3 regions of the Cobetia sp. PDI-12MA genome follow, and region 3 is predicted to be linked to each of the others. Evidence: predicted binding sites of a transcription regulator. Region 3 holds the regulator's gene; each other region holds the start of a gene.
What was found. The regulator PhoB, encoded in region 3, activates phosphate uptake and scavenging genes when phosphate is short. The targets are predictions, from matches to a motif close to TGTCATANNNNTGTCANA.
Positions count from the first base shown of each region.

Region 1 (6,674 bases), 510 kb from region 3:
GCGGCAGTACGACGATGGCCTGCTGCGAGAGCAGCCCCTGGATCGCCTCGCTGCGCACGCGGCGCACCTCGCCACCATGCTGGAAGTCGATGCCATGACGCACGCCCAGCGGCTTGGCCATCACCAGATTGCCGGAGACGGCGGACAGCTCCACGCCATGCAGCGGCGTATTGGGCAGCCCCTGGGACAGACTGGCCTCAAGACGCAGACGCAGCGTGGCGACCTGCTGCTCCAGATGGCCGAGAATCTCGCGCGTCACCACCCAGCGGCCCTGATGGCGGTCAGCCTCGATACCGGCAGCCTGCAACGCCTCGGCCACCTGCGGGCGCACCCCGAACACCACCACCAGCTTCACGCCGAGGGTATGCAGCAACGCCAGATCCTGTATCAACTGCGTTCGTCGTGACGAGGACAGGGCATCGCCCTCGATCAGAATGACGAAGGTGCGGCCACGATGGGCATTGATATAGGGGGAGGAGTTGCGAAACCAGTCCGCGAAGGGGAAACGCGTGTTCAAGAGCCAGCTCCGGGCAGGAGAGAGGGAAAATGGCATGTCAGGCATGCCCATGAATCATCATATCAGCGCCGCAGCCTGCACGGCGAGCGGTGCCCCCTGACATCCATGTGTCAGATACGAGAAAGACGACCCGAAGGTCGCCTTTCTCGTTTTGCCGTTCATCTCATGCAGAGCGTCAGCTCGAGCCAAGACTCAGGCTCAGAACCATGCGCCGGCTTAGCCGAACATGCCCTTGAACATGAAGAAGAACAGGATCGACAGGATCGCGCCGGCCGGCAGAGTGATCAGCCAGGACATCACGATGGTGCCGATCACGCGCAGGTTGAGCGCTGCCATGCCGCGTGCCAGACCTACCCCCAGCACCGCACCCACGAGAGTGTGGGTGGTGGAGATCGGCAGGCCGGTGCCGGAGGCCAGCACGACGGTCGAGGCGGCGGCCAGCGTGGCCGCGAAGCCGCGGGACGGCGTCAGCTCGGTGATGCCGGTGCCGACGGTGGCGATGACGCGACGACCATAGGTGACCAGGCCGACGACGATACCGCCGCCACCCAGCACGAGGACCCACCACGGCATGCTCGCCTTGGCGCCGATCTGACCGGCAGAGTCGACGACGCTGATGATGGCCGCCAGCGGACCGACCGCATTGGCCACGTCGTTGGAGCCGTGGGCAAAGGCCATCGCACAGGCAGTGAACATCATCAGCAGGCCGAAGACCTTCTCGACACCGCTGAAGTCGAAGTCGTCACCGGTGGCGCGATTCTTCTCCTTGAGGCGTGAACGCGCGACCTTGCGCTCCATCAGCACGCCGATACCCATCACGATGGCACCGACGACGACGGCCAGCAGCAGGCTGGATTCGAAGCTCAGATGCAGGCCGACATGCTTGAGGCCCTTGACCATGGTCACCATCGAGATGATGAAGCCGACCAGGAACATGTACATCGGCACGTAGCGCTTGGCGGCCGCGAACGGGTCTTCGTTGTCGAAGATCAGCGTCTGCACGGACTTGAACAGCACGAAGGCGATGGAGCCCGCCAGCAGCGGCGAGACTAGCCAGGAGGCTGCGATCTGACCGACCTTGGCCCACTCGACGGCATCCACGCCCAGACCCGCAGCGGAGAAGCCGACGATGGCGCCGACGATGGAGTGGGTGGTCGAGACCGGCCAGCCCTTCATGGAAGCGATCAGCAGCCAGATACCGGCGGCCAGCAGCGAGGCCAGCATGCCGTAGACCAGGAACTGAGGATTCTCGACCAGCAGTGACGGGTCGATGATGCCCTTGCGGATGGTGTCAGTCACCTCACCACCGGCAAGCCAGGCACCGAGGAATTCGAAGATCACGGCGATGATGATCGCCTGCTTGATGGTGATCGCCTTGGAACCTACCGAGGTTCCCATGGCATTGGCGACATCATTCGCACCCACACCCCATGCCATGAAGAAACCGAACAGACAGGCAAGAATGACGAGCACATCGCCGTATTGAGCAATGATGGACATAGAAGACTCTTGGACAGATGGCAGGACGTCCTGATGGCGCTCAGCGCGCCATCAGGATCTGCAGTCGGGTACCGACCTTTTCCGCTTGGTCAGCCACATCGCCGACCCAATCGATGATCTTGTAGAGGAAGATCACATCGACGGGCGGGAGACTGGCTTCCAGCGAGAACAGGGTCTGGCGGATGGCGATCTGCTGTTCGTCGGACTGCTTCTCGAGTTCATGCAGCTCGTTGATCAGCTTGTCGACCAGCTCGCTCATGTTGCGCCCGAAACCGGACTCGACGAGGTCTTCCAGTTCACCCAACGCACGGCGCGCCTGGCAGACCGATTCGACCGCAGTCTTGAGATACTCACGCATGGCGGGCACCAGTGCGGAAGGTATCTGCATATGACGACCCAGCATGATCCCGGCGATGTCCTTGGTGACATTCGCGATGGAATCCTGGACATGGATCAGCTCGAGAAGGTCGGAACGCGAGACCGGCAGGAACAGCGAGTTGGGCAGGTTGAGGCGCAGCTGCGTCTTCAACTCGTCCGCTTCACGCTCCAGCCCGCTGATGGTCTTGCGAATGCTGGCTGCCTGCTCCCAATCACCCTGCTCGCAGGCGTCGAAGAAGGTCAGCAAGTGCTGGGCGCACTCGTCGGTCTTGATGATGTGGGTGTGCAGCGCCTTGAAAGGCGAGCGCCCGAACATCGAAGAGAAAGGGTTGGTCGTTACCATAGTGGCCGTCGGCGTTAAGGGTTGACGCGCGGAGTGTAGCAAAGCCTTTGTGACGATCACATAACTTTCATCATAACGTCATGATACCGCCATGCTGTTGTACTTTACGCAACAACAGCGGCAGTTCGGGGGAACACGAAGGATTCCAGAGGAGAGATTGTCATGTAGCGGCAGGACCCGTGGTCACTGGCTTGATCCACTATTCTTAATATAACCAAGGACGTGACGACAGGCAATTGCTGTCACCTCAATGTCATCATGCTGTCATATAAATGTGATTATGCCGACAGCCGATACCCGCATGGCCTCCCCCCTCCCGTGCTTGCCTTGCCGCGGGCCAGGCGCGAGCATGAGAGGCATGAGCCTCGATCACCATGCACCATGCTTGCCGGAGGCTCTGCGGTCCTGGCGCCGCTGTCACCATCATCCGTCAGCATCCGTCTTCTTTCATCCGTACAGGGAGTGCCCATCATGGCGCAGGAAATCGAACTCAAACTGGCACTGTCTCACCCCGTCATTGATCGCGATGCCATTCTGGAGACACTGACGAGCATTGCAGAGCTGGCAACGGTCAACCCCGGGCGGCGCTGGCTGGCCAACACCTATTTCGACACCCCCGAGCATGCGCTGGAGCGTGCGCGCATGGCGCTGCGTCTGCGCCAGAGTGGTGAGAATGCCGACAGCACGGGGGCCCTGCGCCAGACGCTCAAGACCAGCGGCGAGAGTCATGGCGGACTGCATTCTCGCGGCGAATGGGAATGGGAGCTGCCCGAGGGCCAGACCGACCTCGACCTCGACGGCCTGCGTGGCCTGCCGCCCTTGCAGGCGCTGGAAGACGGCGCCCGCGAGCAGCTGCTGAGTGCGCTCGCGCCCAGCTTCAGCACCGATTTCGAGCGTCATGCCTGGCAGCTCGACGTCAAGGCGACATGCAGCGACGAGAATCTGAGCGACGAGCAGGTCACCGTCGGTGTCGAGATGGCGCTGGACCTTGGCGCGGTGAAGGCAAGTGGTCGCGAGGTGGCCATCCAGGAAATCGAGCTCGAGCTGACCGGCGGCGAAGAACTCGCCCCAGAGGTGAGAGAAGCCGTGCTCTGGCAGCTGGCGGATTCGCTGGCCAGCCACCTGGCACTGCGTCCGGCGGATGCCAGCAAGGCCAAGCGCGGCGCGGCGCTGCGTGATGGCGAATGGCATGAGAAGACGCTGGATACCACTGACCCCGGCGCGCTGCTGTCCGCCGCCATCGATGCGCTCGATGCCCACGCCGACCGACAGGCGAAAGACGACCTCAAGTGGTACGCGCACGCGCTGGCCGCTCTGTCGGCGCTCGCATCACGGCTGGCCGCCAGTCAGCATCCCGGCCATATCCACGCGGTGGCACTGGTCGAGGCGCTGGAAAGCAGCGACGGTGACGCCTCACAGGACTGGGCGACTCGCGACTTCGGCCAGCACAGCCTGTCACTGCTCGCGACGCTGCGCGACTGAATTTCAGCACGACTTCGACTGCCCAGCCGTCAAGCGCTAGACCACTGGCTGATGGACAACGGCCGGGCAGTCACTGAAGGTCACACACTGAGACATCCCCGATACGCCCTGACATTCAACCGGCGTCATCACGCCCGTCAAGGAAGCCTGCATGCCTGAACGCCAGGGCCCTGCCAATGAATATGGCAGCACTCCGCAAATCCCCCCAGCGTCGCCCTCGCACCCCAGCGACTACGAGCCCGCCACGGGCCGTCTGCGCGCGCGGCTGTTTCACTGGATCTTCGAATCCGACACCAAGGCGGCCAAGGCCTTCGATATCGGTCTGATCCTGATGATCTTCGCCAGTGTCGCCGTGGTGATGCTCGACAGCGTCCCCTCGCTGAATGCGCAATACGGCGAGCTGTTCCGCATCATGGAGTGGGGCTTCACGATCATCTTCACGCTGGAATACGCCGTCCGCCTCTACTGCCTGAAGCATCCCGGCACCTGGGCCAAGGGCTTCTACGGCGTGCTCGATCTGCTGTCGATCGCGCCCACCTGGCTGTCGCTGCTGATTCCGGGTGCCCAGGCCTTGCTGGTGGTCCGCGTGCTACGTGTGCTGCGCCTGTTCCGCGTGCTGCGTCTGATGGCCTTCGTCGGCGAGGGCCGCATGCTGGTCGAAGCCATGACGCGCAGCCGGCGCAAGATCATGTTGTTCTTCATCACCGTGCTCAGCATCGTCACGGTATTCGGCGCTCTGATCTATCTGATCGAGCCACCCGAGGCCGGCTTCACCTCCATTCCCAAGGCGCTCTACTGGGGCGTGGTGACGCTGACGACGGTGGGCTATGGCGACATCGCGCCCATCACGCCGCTGGGGCAGTTCATCTCGGCGCTGATGATGATTCTCGGCTACTCGATTCTCGCCGTGCCCACCGGGGTGTTCTCGGCCGAGGTCCTCAATGGCCTGCGCATGCAGCAGACCAGCGACGAAGCCTGCCCGGGCTGTGGTCGTGAAGGCCATGATCGCAACGCCAAGTACTGCAAGTTCTGCGGCACCTGGCTTGACGAGGACACCCGCGACCCGCGCGAGCCGGAACCGGAGCCTGAGCCAGACACAGAACCTGGATCTGGACCAGAGCCCGGCTTCGAGCCGCCAGCGAAGGATGAGATCGCGTCCCCAGGCGACGACTCCTCCGACCGCGACCGCAGCTGACGAAGCCGAGTGTCACTCAGCCCACGACAACGCCTCGGAAATGACAACGCCCCCGCGACCGCAAGGTCCGGGGGCGTTGTCATTCAGCCGGAAACCGGCAAGGGCTAGCGGTCAGAAAAGGGCTTGTCCCAGGCGGTCAGCGCGGCCTCGCTCCAGCTACCGTAGGAGGAATTCGGCAACATGATCCAATCCTTGCCGAAATGCTGCGCCTGCTCCGCGACCAGTGCCTTCTGCTGCTCGGGCGTCTTGTCGGAGAAGTCACCCGCGAAATCATGCAGGCTATCGCCAAGCTGCATCACGATGTCGTGATCCTTCGCGATCGCATCGCGGCGCACTGACTTGCTCGGCCCCAGCAGGCGCACATGTGAGTCATCGACACCGGGCAGGCCAAGGGCTTTCAACGTGGCGACCGTGGCGTCCTTGTTCTCCTCGTAGCGATCCGATACGTAGTAGATCGCCACGTCACGCGATGCGGCAAGTTCGAGGAACTCCCTAGCCCCCGGAATCAGAGCCGGCTTGCCATCTCGCTCCCACGCTTTCCAAGTGTCCCAGCCAGTGAAGTCATGACAGGCCTTCAGGTCACGCACCAGCAGCGCAGAGTTGTCGATCACGGTTTCATCAAGGTCGGTCATGATCGCGGGAGGTTTCTCGTCATCACGAGATGCCAGCAGTGTCTCCAGCTGACGTGTCGCCAGTGCATAGCTCTGACGCTGCAGGGCCGCGACTTCCGCCGATTGCTGCTGATAGCGCAGCGCCATGGCATACGCTGCCGGTGGACACTGCTCTGCCTCGGGTGACTCGGCCGCCTGACTGAAAGGAGCAACTCCCAGACCCATGATTCCTGCCAGTGTCGCGATCTTGGTGGCTCTAGCCAGTAACGAGACACACGCTTGAGATGAAGACGTGATCGGCATCAATGATCCTCTGTGCATGATAGGTATGTCGTTGAATTATCAAGACGGCCAAATACTAACACTCAGCGTTATTGAATTCCTGTTCAACGACCTCATCTGCCATGTCATTCGCCTCTTGTCATCATGAACATCTCGCCACGCAAGTCATGCAGCGTGCCTCACTCGACAAAGCTCGAGATATCGCCGCGCCCTTCGCGCACGATCACCGGCGGCAGCTCGCGCAGGTCCACCACGCTGGTGGTCTCGAAGCTGCAGGCGCCGCCGTCGATGACCAGATCCAGCGCGTGTCCGAATCGCTCGCGAATCTCTTCGGCGTCCGTCATCGGCAGCTCCTCGCCCGGCGGA
Region 1 covers NZ_CM183351.1:437,426-444,099, reverse strand. The annotation lists gene argA (amino-acid N-acetyltransferase) at 1-517, opposite strand, end outside; gene AC5WNI_RS02040 (inorganic phosphate transporter) at 734-2,017, opposite strand; gene AC5WNI_RS02035 (TIGR00153 family protein) at 2,058-2,738, opposite strand; gene AC5WNI_RS02030 (CYTH domain-containing protein) at 3,210-4,220, shown strand; gene AC5WNI_RS02025 (ion transporter) at 4,372-5,415, shown strand; gene AC5WNI_RS02020 (5'-nucleotidase, lipoprotein e(P4) family) at 5,520-6,329, opposite strand; gene AC5WNI_RS02015 (L-threonylcarbamoyladenylate synthase) at 6,488-6,674, opposite strand, start outside.
Region 1: a site for PhoB is predicted at 2,990-3,007, ahead of AC5WNI_RS02030 (CYTH domain-containing protein). Genes of this name have one in related genera too.

Region 2 (6,674 bases), 1.6 Mb from region 3:
GTTGACACATGGGAGAGCGAGTCTTCAAAGCGGCCCAGCTGTAGGGTCTCGGATGCTCAGTTCCGGCGATGGCGTTATAGTGCCAGGTGATAGCACCACACATGGCGGCAAGGTGGTGTATGCCCAGTCCAACTATCTGTTGGAGGGCAAGCCGGTGGCAGTGGTGGGGGTCATGGTAAGGTGTCCCAAGGATGGCCATAGCATCTGCAGCATCATCTAGGGGCATCCCACCATCAGCTTGAATGGCAAGCCGGTAGCGTTTCACGGCTGTCACACGTCATGTGGGGCGGCGCTGATCTCTGCCGCGAGTGGCAAGCAGGGCCTGGGATGAGGACGTGAGCTGGTCGATGAGTTGTCTGTATTCGTTGATCCTGTAGCCCTGCCTGCGGGATCTTTCGTTCTGAATCTGCGTGAGGCCGCAGTCTCTTGTTTCAAGCGGCGCATTGCAGAGGAAGGGGCTGTATTCACGTTCAAGGTTTCATTGAAAGTCTTTCTCTGCGCCGCGGGTTTTTCAGCCAGGCAGCGAGAGATAGTGTCAGTCACTTCCCGAGACAGACCTGCTGCCACGTGACGTAACAGCTCTTGCCGTTGGGCCTATGACAACCACTGACTATAAGGGGCATCTCCATGCTCACCTTGATCGTGAAATTTGACGTCAAGCCCGAACAACTCGCTACCTTCAACCCGGCTTATTCATAAGGCCGACCTGAAAACGAAGATGGCGAGTGGTTTTCTCTTGTAGAATCAGGATGTTCCTGCCAGAACACGATTCAAGAGGACCACTCGCCATGGGTGAAACCCTAACGACCTGGACGCTCTCATGCAACGGCTCTGTCCGTGTCGAGCTGAGCGGCCACCGCACCACCAGCGACAGCGGCGCATTGTTGCTGCGCGAAGCCCTCGACAGCAGTGGCGTGATCGAGGCGCTCGAAGATAACCTGGTCGATCCACGCCATCCGCTGCGTATTCGCCACTCGCTGGCCAGCCAGATACGCACCTTGGTGCTGCAGCGGGCGATGGGGTGGATCGATCTCAGCGATACCGACACGCTGCGCCGTGATCCGCTCTGGCAGCTGGCCTGCAGTGATGCGCGCGGCATGACGCCACTGGTCCAGGATAGGCCGTCCCAAGCCACGCTGTCGCGGCTGCTGACCTGCCTTGGACACAACGACAACATCGATGCCGTGCATGAAGGTCTGCTGCGGCTGGTGGCCTGGCGCCTGACCTCGCTGAAGAACGGCGAGCGTCCCAAGCAGCTGACGCTAGACATCGACGGCCTGCCGATTGAGGTCCATGGACACCAGGGCGGTTCCGCTTATCATGGCCTTTACGGTACGCGGATCTATTCGCCGCTGGTCGCCTCGTTGGCCGAAACTGGCGACATGGTCGGCGGCCTGCTGCGCGAGGGCGACGCCGGCCCCGCCGAGAACGCTGATACGTGGATCCCGCACCTGGTGAAGCGGCTTAACGAGAGCACCGGCGCCCAGGTTCGGGTGCGTATCGACGCCGGCTTCACCGACAACGACACGCTGGAGGCGCTGGAGAAGCGCAGCATCGAGTACCTGGGCCGGCTGCGCAGCCACAAGGGCTTGCAGGCGCTGGCAGCGCCCTACCTGAAGCGGCCACGCGGCCGGCCACCTGAGCAGCCTCGGGAGTGGTGCCACGACCTTGAATACCAGGCCGGTACCTGGCCAACGCCACGACGCGTGGTGCTGGTAGTTCAGGAACGCCCCGATGACCTGCTGCTGCATGCCTTCTTCCTGGTCACCAACCTCGGCAAGTTCGACTGGCCGCCCGAGAAGATCCTGGCACTCTATCGCAAGCGCGGCAGCGCCGAAGCGCACATGGGCGAGGTGAAGTCGGCGCTCGACGTGCATCTCTCGTCGACCGATCGCGGTGCCTCCACCGTCCAGGACGTGATGGCCCGCAATGAGGTGAGCCTGTTGCTGAGTCTCTACGCCTATCAGGTTCTGCATGGCCTTCGCTGCTTGCTGGGGCGCCAGACCCGGCAGGGTTGGAGCCTGAGCCGGATGCGTGAACAGGTGCTCAAGGTGGCGGCGACGCTCTCGCTGCACGCTCGGCGCATCACCGTTCACCTCGGCGATACGGCTGATAAATGGTGGCCTGCCTTGCTGAAGGGGCTGCCGAAACTGACCGCGCTTAGCTGACGTTCGGCGCAACCACCATAGCTTCAAGAATCGAGCGACCGCAGCGACGGTCGACGATGACGGCTGCTTTAACGGCGTGATTAATTCCTGAACGTTATATAGATACGACAGAAGAGCAGCATTTGGGCATGATTCAGCGGGCCGTTACGGCGTAGATAGCACCCCCGGTGCGAGAACCCAACGGCCAGCCACTTCAAGCCGCCCGATCAGGGCACTCGTGAATAAGGCGGGTTCAAGCAGGCCTTGGCTGACAACAAGCTGGGCTCAGCGGCTGAACCGGAGATGCTGGAAATGCGTTTCTTCGCGGCCAAGGATTCTCCCACCACCATCTTCGCCTACGAGCGCTGGGCAAGCGCCGAAGCTCATCAGGCACATGTGAATCAGCCATACGCGCAAGCCCTGCTGAAACTGGCTGACACGGCGTTGGCATCGCCATTCGAGGTGATGCCCTTGAACGATACTGACCCGGCGCCATTGCATGAGGCGAACCCCAGGCACGTGCAGCCGGAAGATGAGGTATTCAGTATCTTCTTCATCTTCAAGATCAAGGAAGAATATCGCGCTCGATTGCTGCAGCAATTCACCACGCATGTGGCGAAGACGCGCAGTGAGGAGCCGGGCAATCTCGTGTTTGATCTGTATACCATCGACGGGCAGGACGACACGCTGGTGATATACGAGCATTGGCGCACGGAGTCAGACCTGTGGGACATTCACTTCCAGCAGCCCTATGCCATCGAGACAGGCAAGCTCTTGGAGCAGGCCATGGTCGGGGACATGCAGCAGTACCTGAATATCGTCAGCGAGTTCTGAGTTCTCCCGCCGGTCATTCGTTTCCTGTTTACCCATGCGATGCGCAGTCTTTAGAGGCTGCGCATTGTGCGTTCACCCCCTCCTTGAACATCAGCGTGTCATCCCACCGCCATCCACGCCTGTGAGCTCAACCAGGCGGCTGTCATGAAACCCTGCAGCGCCAGCGGCACGTAAGCTGGCAGGCCAGTGCGAGTCACGCGAATGTGATAGTTTCTGGAGCGTCCAGCCGTTTGGCGGCGCAGAGTCCCGGGCATTTTCTTCGCCGGCGGGGCAAGCGGCGCCGTGTTATTACCCGGTAGTGGCAACCCCTTCATCTTTGGTCAGGACCCCTCGTCATGAGTGATGCGTATTACCTCCACCTTACCGATCGCCTGCGCGAACAGCTGAAGGACCCTGATGCCTTTGAAGATAGGCGATTGCCCTCGGAACGCGTGCTGGCCGAGCGCTTCGATACCACGCGCGTGACGTTGCGTCAGGCGTTGGGGCAGCTGGAGGGAGAAGGGCGCATTCATCGCAGCAATCGGCGTGGGTGGTTCGTGTCGCCGCCGCGGCTGGATTACGACCCCACGCGTGACTCCGGCTTCAATGACTATGTGACGGCGCAGGGGCGGCGGCCACGGACGGAAGTGCTGCTGACCGATGTTCAGGCCTATCCACCGGCTGCGCAAGCGCTGGGCCTGGCGGCCCAGACACCGCTCTATCATATTCGCCGCCGGCGTTTCGTGGATGAGCGCGCCGTGCTCAGCGAGTCGATGTGGGTGGTGCCGGAGCGTGCCCCAGGACTGCTCGAGGAGGGCCAGTTCGGGGTGTCACTGTGGGCGGAGCTGCGCGGGCGCTATGGCCTGACGCTGGCCCACCGTGAGCTGCGCTTCTACTCCGAGTCGCTGGGGGAGCAGGCCGCCCGGGAGCTGGGGGTCGCCATGGGTAGTTCCGGTCTGACCGTACGTCGCGCTACCTTCGATGAGCAGCATCGTCCCATCGGCTATGACGAAGAGCGCTGGCTGCACAATGCGCTGTGCATCACCGTCACGCTCAAGAACAAGCCCTGAACCCGCGCTGCAGGGACACTATATGAGGTAACACTGTTTCACTGGGCCTTCAACTGACTGTCACGGGGGTGTCATTCGGCCCGCCCATACTCTTGGTATATACCAGATGGTGAGAGCCATTCATTCCAAGCGTTGGAGAGTCCCGATGTCCTTCTTGACCCGTTCCTTGCTGGCCAGTGCCGTTGGTCTAGTCGTTTCCCTCAATGCCCAGGCGGCCACCGAGCTCACCGTCTATACCGCGGTGGAGTCCGATGATCTGCAGAAATATGCCGAGCGCTTCCAGCAGGCGCATCCGGATATCGACATCAAATGGGTACGCGACTCCACGGGCGTGATCACCGCACGATTGCTGGCCGAGAAGGACAACCCGCAGGCGGATGTGGTGTGGGGCCTGGCCGCGACCAGCCTGCTGGTGCTCGAGAAGGAAGGCATGCTGTCGCGTTATGCCCCCAAGGGAGTCGAGGCGCTGGATACCAAGTTCGTCGACCCCGCCTACCGTGATGGCCAGGACCCGTCCTGGGTCGGAATGGACGCCTGGGTCGCCTCGCTCTGCTACAACACCGTCGAAGGTGAGCGACTGGGAGTGCCCAAGCCGACGTCTTGGGAAGACCTCACGCGTCCCGAGTTCAAGGGCCACGTGATCATGCCCAACCCGAGTTCTTCCGGTACCGGCTATCTGGATGTCGCCAGCTGGTTGCAGCTGTGGGGTGACGAGGGCGGCTGGGAGTACATGGACCGCCTGCACGACAACATTGCCCGCTACACCCACTCAGGCTCCGCACCTTGCAATCTGGCCGGTTCCGGCGAGGCCGTGGTCGGTGTGTCCTTCGCCTTCCGAGGCGCGCGCCTCAAGGCACAGGGCGCACCGGTGGATCTGGTTTTCCCCGAGGAAGGGCTGGGCTGGGACATGGAAGCCGCGGCGATCATGAAGGGCACCGACAAGCGTGAGGCGGCGCAGATGCTGATGGATTGGGCTGTGTCCAAGCCGGCCAATGAACTCTACAACGAAGGTTATGCGGTCGTGGCCTATCCGGGGGTGGCCAAGCCGATCGAGCATTATCCGGCCAACATCACCGAGATGATGATCGAGGCTGACTTTGCCAAGGCGGCCAACCAGCGGGATGCAGTGCTCGCCGAATGGCAGCGCCGTTACGACGGCAAGTCCGACAGTCAGTAAGTCACGCCCAGCCACCTTCGTCATTGCCCCGGCGCCTTGCGCCGGGGCCGGGAGTTTCTCGCATGTCTCTTGTGACCGCACCCCCGCGTCATCACGCCTCGCGTCAAGCGCTGCCAGCGACTGCCGGCGCCTCGCCTCGCGCGGCCTCCGGCCCTGCAGACCGGGCACCTGCGGGTGACGCAGCGCCTCAGGCACCCATCTCGCGTTCTGCGTCGTCAGATAGCATCCACCTCAAGATCAGCGGCCTCACCAAGCGCTATGGCCAGTTCACGGCCCTGAGCGAGATCGACCTCGCGATCCGCGAAGGCGAGTTCGTGTGCTTCCTCGGCCCCTCCGGCTGTGGCAAGACCACCTTGCTGCGCGCCATCGCCGGGCTTGCGCCGCAGAGCGAAGGCACCATCCACCAGCGCGGCCAGGACATCTCGCGGCTGCCGCCGCAGGCGCGCGACTTCGGCATCGTCTTCCAGTCCTATGCGCTGTTCCCCAATCTCACCGTGTCCGACAACGTGGCCTATGGGCTACGCAATCGGCGCGATGCGCGTGACGCGATGCGCCGGCGCGTGACGGAGCTGCTCACCCTAGTGGACCTGGCCGGCAGTGAAGGCAAGTATCCGGCGGCCCTGTCCGGGGGCCAGCAGCAACGCGTGGCACTGGCACGAGCGCTGGCGACCGAGCCGGGGCTGCTGTTGCTCGATGAGCCGCTTTCAGCGCTGGATGCGCGCGTACGTCTGCATCTGCGCAGTCAGATCAAGGCGCTGCAGGCACGGCTGGGCGTCACCACCATCATGGTGACCCACGACCAGGAAGAGGCCCTGGCCATGGCGGACCGCATCGTGGTGATGAACCATGGTGTGATCGAGCAGATCGGCACCCCCGCCGAGATCTATCGTCAGCCGGCGAGCGCCTTCGTGGCCGAATTCATCGGCAGCATGAACTTCCTGCAATGCTGTCCCGAGAACGCCAGTACTCTGCGTCTGGGGCAGCAGCGTCTGGAATGCGCGGCGCATGATCTTGAGGGGCTGGATCAGGCGCGTCTGGCCATTCGCCCGGAAGCCGTCTCGCTGTGCGCAGTGGGTGAGGGGCTGCCGGCGCAGGTGGAGCACGTCGAGTTTCTCGGCGCCTTCCTGCGTATCACTCTGACGCTTGAGGGCTGTGGGCAGACACTGTCGGCGGATGTGGCGCTCAAGGACAGTGAGTCACTGGGCGTGCGGGTCGGTGCCCGGGTGGGTGTGCGTCTGCCGTCCGAGGCGATCCGCCTGTACCCGCTGGTGGAGGCGCAGGCATGATGGCGCGTGCATTGCCCTTGTCGGGAAGGCTGTCAGGCGAGTCCGGCTTGCGTCTGTTGATGTTGCTGCTGGCCCTGGCGCTGCTGGTCATCGGGCTGCTGTTGCCGCTGGCCACCATGCTGATCAAGAGCGTGCAGGACCGCAGCGGCGACTTCGTCGGCCTGGCCAACTTCGCGCGCTA
Region 2 covers NZ_CM183351.1:1,566,880-1,573,553, forward strand. The annotation lists partial or broken gene AC5WNI_RS06745 (PAAR domain-containing protein) at 53-331, shown strand; gene AC5WNI_RS06750 (IS1380 family transposase) at 750-2,168, shown strand; gene AC5WNI_RS06755 (putative quinol monooxygenase) at 2,412-2,981, shown strand; gene AC5WNI_RS06760 (UTRA domain-containing protein) at 3,317-4,030, shown strand; gene AC5WNI_RS06765 (putative 2-aminoethylphosphonate ABC transporter substrate-binding protein) at 4,176-5,207, shown strand; gene AC5WNI_RS06770 (putative 2-aminoethylphosphonate ABC transporter ATP-binding protein) at 5,270-6,493, shown strand; gene AC5WNI_RS06775 (putative 2-aminoethylphosphonate ABC transporter permease subunit) at 6,493-6,674, shown strand, end outside.
Region 2: a site for PhoB is predicted at 3,078-3,095, ahead of AC5WNI_RS06760 (UTRA domain-containing protein). Genes of this name have one in related genera too.

Region 3 (6,674 bases):
CTGATCGCCGCGCCCTTCTACGGCATTCTGGCCGAGAAGGTCGAGCATCGCCTGGATGGCACACTGATTGACGATGACCGTGGGCTGATGAAGATCGGCGTCGACTCGCTGGGACGTGAAATGGCCAAGCTGGGCTATTTCATCCCGCGCATGATCGCGCTGTTCATCATCGGTTTCATCCCGGGTCTGAACCTGCTCTCGCCGCTGTTGTGGGGGCTGTTCTCGGCCTGGAGCATGTCGATCCAGTACCTCGACTACCCGATGGACAACCATCAGGTCAGCTTCGGTGACATGAAGCAGCGCCTCAAGGCGCGCTGGTGGCCCTCACTGACCTTCGGCGCCGCGGTGTTCGTCATGACGCTGGTGCCTCTGGCCAATCTGCTGTTCATTCCGGGCGCTGTCGCCGGGGCGGTACTGATGTGGCAGAGCCACTACCGTCAGTTGCCGGCGCCGCGTCGTTGAGACAGCCTGTCGCAGCTGGTTCATCGCTGTACTGGTTTGTCGTTGAGGTAGCCGCAGCGTCGTCTGGCGGACCAAAAGAAACGCCCCGCAGTCGCCTCCTTTCGAGGTGGCTGCGGGGTGTTCCGCGTTGGGCTGGCCTCCGGCTCAGCTCATCACGGAGTCAGCACATCACCGGGCTAGCGCACTGCTGGTCCGGGGAGCGCTCGTCTGACAGGCGCGCTCGTCGGGGAAGTGACAGCGGAAGCGCGCACCCTCGCCGGGGTGGCTGTCGATCTCCAGATGGCCCTGATGGCGAATCAGCACATGCTTGACGATGGCAAGCCCCAGACCGGTGCCTCCCGTGGCGGTGCTGCGGCCCTTGTCGATGCGGTAGAAGCGCTCGGTCAGACGCGGCAGGTGGACCGGGTCGATGCCATCCCCGTCATCTTCCACCTCGACCAGCAGGCCCTGGTCATCCGCCTTCCAGCGCAGGGTGATATGGCAGTCTTCGGGAGTGTAGCGCACCGCATTGAAGACCAGATTCGAGATCGCGCTGCGCAGTTCCTGCTCCTCACCGCGTAGTGACAGGCTGGCATCGGCCTCGATGGAGAAGGTGTGGCGTCCCTGGGACAGGCCTTCGGCGTCGTCGCGGATATGGCCGAGCAGGGCACTCATGTCGATGCAGCGGCCGTTGTCGGACAGCTCGTCGGTTTCCAGGCGTGACAGGGTCAGCAGGTCCTCGACCAGGTGCTGCATGCGGTCGGTCTGGCTCTTCATCTGGCCCAGCCCACGCTGCCAGCGCGGTGGCAGGTCATCGGCGTAATCGGAGTAGGTCTCGAGATAGCCGGCCAGTACCGTCAGCGGCGTGCGCAGTTCATGGGAGACATTGGCCACGAAGTCGCGGCGCATCTCTTCCAGGCGATAGAGGCGGGTGACGTCACGCAGCATGACCAGACGTTCGTTGTCACCGAACAGGGTGATGGAAATCTGCAGCGTCAGGTTGTCAGACAGCGGCGACTGCAGCGTCAGCGGCTCGCGGTAGGCCAGCCGATTGAAGTAGTCGATGAAGGCGGGGTCACGCAGATAGTTGGTGATGTGCTGGCCGCGGTCGTGGCTGGCCTTGAGACCGACCAGCTGCTCGGCAGCGCTGTTCCACCATTCCATGTCACCGTGGTTGTCCAGCATCACCAGGCCGTCGCGCATGGCCTCGGAGGATTCCTGGATACGGTTGAGGATGCTGCGCAGTCGCTCCTGAGTCTGACGCTGGCCCTTCTGATAGCGGTAGAGACGATCGAGCAGGTCTCCCCACACGCCATCGCCGGGCGGTGGCTCTTCATGGGGATTGGTGATCAGCCAGGTATAGAGGCTCTTCAAGTGCTTGAGATGGACGAACAGATACAGCGCCAGACCCAGCGCCAGGCCCCAGCCCAGATGGCCCAGCAGGCCACCGATCAGGCCGAAGCCACCGGCAAGGTAGCCGAGGCGCCATAGCTCGTTGGTCCAATAGCGCATGAATCCCTCAGGCCTGAGCGCTGAAGCGGTAACCGGTGCCACGGACGGTCTGGATCAGATGCTGATGGCCTGTGCCCAGCGCCTTGCGCAGGCGGCGGATGTGCACGTCCACGGTGCGCTCCTCGACATAGACGTTACCCCCCCATACCTGGTCGAGTAGCTGGCTGCGGGTGTAGGCACGCTCCTGATGCGTCATGAAGAACTGCAGCAGGCGATATTCGGTCGGGCCGACATCCAGTGAGTTGCCGTGGGCGGTGACGCGGTGGCTGGCCGGGTCGAGCATCAAGCCTTCGACTTCCACTGCCTCCTCGACCCCCTTGGGGGTGGTGCGACGCAGCACGGCCTTGAGACGGGCGACCAGCTCGCGTGGCGAGAAGGGCTTGGTGATGTAGTCGTCGGCACCGGCTTCCAGGCCTTGAATCTTGTTGTCTTCCTCGCCCTTGGCGGTCAACAGGATGATCGGCAGTTCCGAGGTGGTCTCGTCTCGCTTGAGACGCCGCGCGAGCTCCAGGCCACTGGTGCCCGGCATCATCCAGTCCAGCAACAGCAGATCGGGCTTTTCATCGACGACGATGGCGTGGGCGTCCTGGGCATTGTCTGCCTCCAGCACGCGGTAATCCGCCATTTCGAGGGCGACGGCGATCATCTCGCGAATCGAGGATTCATCGTCGACAATCAGTACGGTCTTGGAGCTCATCGCTAGATCCCATGCAGCAGTCGGCGCACGCGCCAGAATGACAAGTCGATGACGATTACAACCCGCTTATATGACAACCAGATGACAACTGCCAGCATGGCAGCTTGCACGCAAGCCTGCCAGCCGCCTTGGAGGCGCGGCAGGCAGGCATGAATCGTGGGCTGGGGAGCAACCGGGGGCAGGGATAGCTTTAAATTAAATAATGCGAATATTTATGCAGGAGTCAGCTCATCGGCCAGGTCGCCAGGGCGATACCGGCGAAGATCAGCAGCCCCGTCCAATGATTGTTGAGGAACGCCTGGAAGCAGGGCGCACGCTCACGCTCACGGATCAGACGTTGCTGCCAGACGAAGGTGACGGCGGCGGCAGCCAGCCCCAGCCAGTAGAAGATGCCCAGCGCCAGCTGCAGGCCGATGCCGATCAACACCACCAGCATGCCCAGCTGCAACAGGCCGATCATCAGCTTGTCGGCACGCCCGAACAGCACGGCGGTGGACTTGATGCCCACCTTGAGGTCGTCGTTGCGATCGACCATCGCATAGGCGGTGTCGTAGGCCACCGTCCACATCAGGTTGGCCGCGAACAGCCACCAGCCGTAGGTCGGCACCTCCTCCAGCGTCGCGGCGAAGGCCATCGGAATCGCCCAGCCGAAGGCGGCGCCCAGCACTACCTGGGGCAGATGATGGAAGCGCTTCATGAATGGGTAGCTGGCTGCCAACAGCACGGCGACGATCGACAGCAGCACCGTGGTCAGGTTGGTGAAGCACACCAGCACGAAGGCGGCCGCGACCAGCCCCCCGAACAGTGTCAGCGCCTCGCGCTCCGAGATGCGGCCCGAGGTCAGCGGTCGGTCACGCGTGCGCTCGACATGCTTGTCCCAATGCCGATCGGCGTAGTCGTTGATCACGCAGCCGGCGGCGCGCATCAGGTAGACCCCGGCGATGAAGATCAGCAGGGTCGTGCGCTCGGGGATGCCATCTGCCGCCAGCCACAGTGCCCATAGGGTCGGCCACATCAGCAGCCAGGTGCCGATGGGGCGGTCCAGCCGTGTCAGGGCGAGGTAGTCGGCCAGTCTGGAAGGACGCGAAGCGGCGGAAGTGGATGACGCGGTCATCGGGGCTCCTGGGCGGGTGGTAGTGGGCAAGGGAAGAGAGGGAAACGAGGCCAGTCGGCCGCACGGCTCAGGTCAGTTGCAGCGCGTGCTGGAAGGCTGGCGTGAAGCCCTCCTGCACCAGCACCTTGAAGCGACCATGCGAGAACATCGAGCGGCGCATCCACAGGCTGGTGGTGCGGGCCAGCGGCCTGGAGCTCGAAAGCACCAGCGGGGCGCGGCTGATATCGATGGCGCTGCGTATCAGGTCGGGCTGGCGAAACAGCCAATGGCCCAGCGAGCGCTCGCCCAGCGTCGAGAGGCGATGACCGTGGGCCAGGTCCAGCGCCGCCAGCGAGCGTGCGATCACCCATGGCGTATCGCCATGACAGAGCGCCACTTCGCGTCGCCAGACATGCCGGCGTGGGCCGATGCCCAGCAGGCGTGCTTCATCAAGCCGCGCGGGGCCGGTGTCCTGAAGCAGCAGGCGCACGCGCAGGCCCTGGATGGGCTGACCTGCGCGTTCATCCTGCTGCTGCATGGCGCTGGCAAGGCGCTGTGTCAGCGAGTCCGTCGAGGAGAGCCACGCCCACCAGCCGGCCGGCATGACACCCTGCAGCGCGGCAGCCGGCTGCCAATGACGGCGCACCGCCGCCGAAGCCGTGGGTACGGCGCGCGTGGGCGAAGGCCAGCGAGGCACAGGTTGGTACGGGTTCTCGGCTGACGAATGAGGTGCCTCACAGGTGGAGGTCTGTGGCGTGAGCGCTGCGCGATGAGGCTCGCCTGCTGGGCATCGGACCACGGTGAATTCCCTGTCAGGATGACGAAATGGCGAGTCTAGCATGGCCGAGCGGCAAGGCCTCCCGCTCAGGCATGCCTGCACTGCAGGCGGGCTGGTATGCTGGGCGCATTCATCGGCGTTCATGACGGACGCTGCTGGCGCTCTTTCATCAGCGCTTCCCTCGGATCGATCTCAGGAGATGGTGCCATGCGCGACCCTCGCACCCTTGTCATCATTGGTACCGGCATGGCGGGCATTGGTCTGGCGCGCGCGCTGCGTGCGCGTGACAAGGATAGCCGGCTGATCCTCATCAGCCAGGACAGTGGCCACGATTATGCCAAGCCGATGCTGTCCACCGCCTTCGCCAAGAAGATGTCGGCCACCGACCTGTCGCGTCAGGCGCCGGTGGCGCTGGCAGACGAGCTGAATGCCGAGCTGCGTACCCATCAACGCGTCACTGCCATCGACGGTGATGCCCGCCAGCTATGGCTGGGCGAGGAGTGTCTGGCCTATGACGAGCTGGTGCTGGCACTCGGCGCGGCGCCGCGTCGTCCCTTCCCCGTCGCCGCGGAAGTGGCCTCACGCGTGCAGAGCATCAATGACCTCGATGACTATGCGGCCTTCTGCGCGACGCTGGCGAGGGCCCGCGAGCGCGGAGAAGACGGGCATGTGGTGATTGTCGGTGCCGGACTGGTCGGCTGTGAATACGCCAATGATCTGACGGCGGCCGGCCACCGCGTCACCTTGGTCGCGCCGGAGGAAACTCCGCTGGATGGATTGCTGCCGCAAGCACTGGGGCAGCGTCTGGGTGCGGCGCTGGATGGGCTCGGTGTGACGCGTCGCCAGGGCGAGATGGTCGAGACCATCGCCGCCAGCTCAGGCGAGGAGGCCGAGCGCCAGGCTGCGCCAGTCGAGGTGCGCCTGCAGAGCGGTCGTCGCCTGACGGGCTCCGTGGTTCTGCTGGCGACCGGCTTGGCGCCGCGCATTCGTCTGGCGCAGGCCGCGGGTCTGAGTGCCGGCGGCGATGGCATCCGTGTCGACCGCCACCTGGCCACCTCCCAGCCGTATATCTGGGCGCTGGGCGATTGCGTCAGTGTCGAGGGCGTCAATGCCATGTATGTCCAGCCGCTGCAGATGGCTGCGCGCACCTTGGCGGCCAACCTGTGTGGCGAGCCGAGCGTGCTCGACTGGAAGGCGTGGCCGGTGCTGGTCAAGACACCGGTCTTGCCGGTGGTGGCCTATCCGCCGCGTTCGGCCGTGGCGCGCTGGGAAATCAATGGTGACGGCGATGATCTCGAAGCGCGTGCACTGGATATGAACGAACGCTTGATTGGATATGCGTTGACAGGCGCCGCCGTTCGCAGGAAAGTCGAGCTAGCGCGGCAGGCGCCGCCGTTGCTAGGCTAGGCGATGCCATGATCGATGGTCGTAAATCCCTTGCTGCCAGCGCGGTCAGGCACGATAGTGAATGCTCCGTCAGACATGCTGCTCGGCGGGCGTGGTCTGACAGATTGCTGCCATCGACAGGTTTGATACGGCAAAGCTTGCCGAGAGCGGATTGCGTCGCCGCCATACGCCACCGCTAGCAAGTGCAAGAACAACAATGGAAACGGCGGCTTGGCCGCCCGTGCAGAATGCCAAACCAGGAGGGCTTTTCATGCGCAAGCCAGAACTCGCTGCGGCCATCGCCGAGCGTGCGGATCTATCCAAGGACAAGGCCAGTCAGGTACTGAACGTGATTCTCGACGAGATCACTCATACCGTGGCCAAAGGCAATGACGTCTCACTGATCGGTTTCGGTTCATTCACCGTGCGCCAGCGTGCGGCGCGTACCGGCAAGAATCCCCAGACAGGCAAGCCGCTGACCATCCCGGCCAGCAAGACCGTTGCCTTCAAACCCGGCAAGTCGTTGAAGGATGCAGTGACCAAGTAACCTCGGCGCATGCTTCAGCGCAGACCCGGGGTGACTGTCGCCATGGCTTTCAATCGTCGTCATCCAAAGCCCTGTCGGCTGTCATGCTGATGCCACCGGTTCCGCCCTGCGGGGCCGGTGGCATTTTCATATGGCCTGCGTGAACGATGCTTCGCGATTCAAGGAATGACACCATGAAGCTCAAGATATTGCTGTGGGTGCTGGGTCTGCTGCTCAAGCG
Region 3 covers NZ_CM183351.1:3,961,081-3,967,754, reverse strand. The annotation lists gene cysZ (sulfate transporter CysZ) at 1-462, shown strand, start outside; gene phoR (phosphate regulon sensor histidine kinase PhoR) at 631-1,953, opposite strand; gene phoB (phosphate regulon transcriptional regulator PhoB) at 1,961-2,650, opposite strand; gene ubiA (4-hydroxybenzoate octaprenyltransferase) at 2,874-3,764, opposite strand; gene AC5WNI_RS16790 (chorismate--pyruvate lyase family protein) at 3,832-4,440, opposite strand; gene AC5WNI_RS16785 (NAD(P)/FAD-dependent oxidoreductase) at 4,729-5,928, shown strand; gene AC5WNI_RS16780 (HU family DNA-binding protein) at 6,179-6,454, shown strand; gene AC5WNI_RS16775 (hypothetical protein) at 6,628-6,674, shown strand, end outside.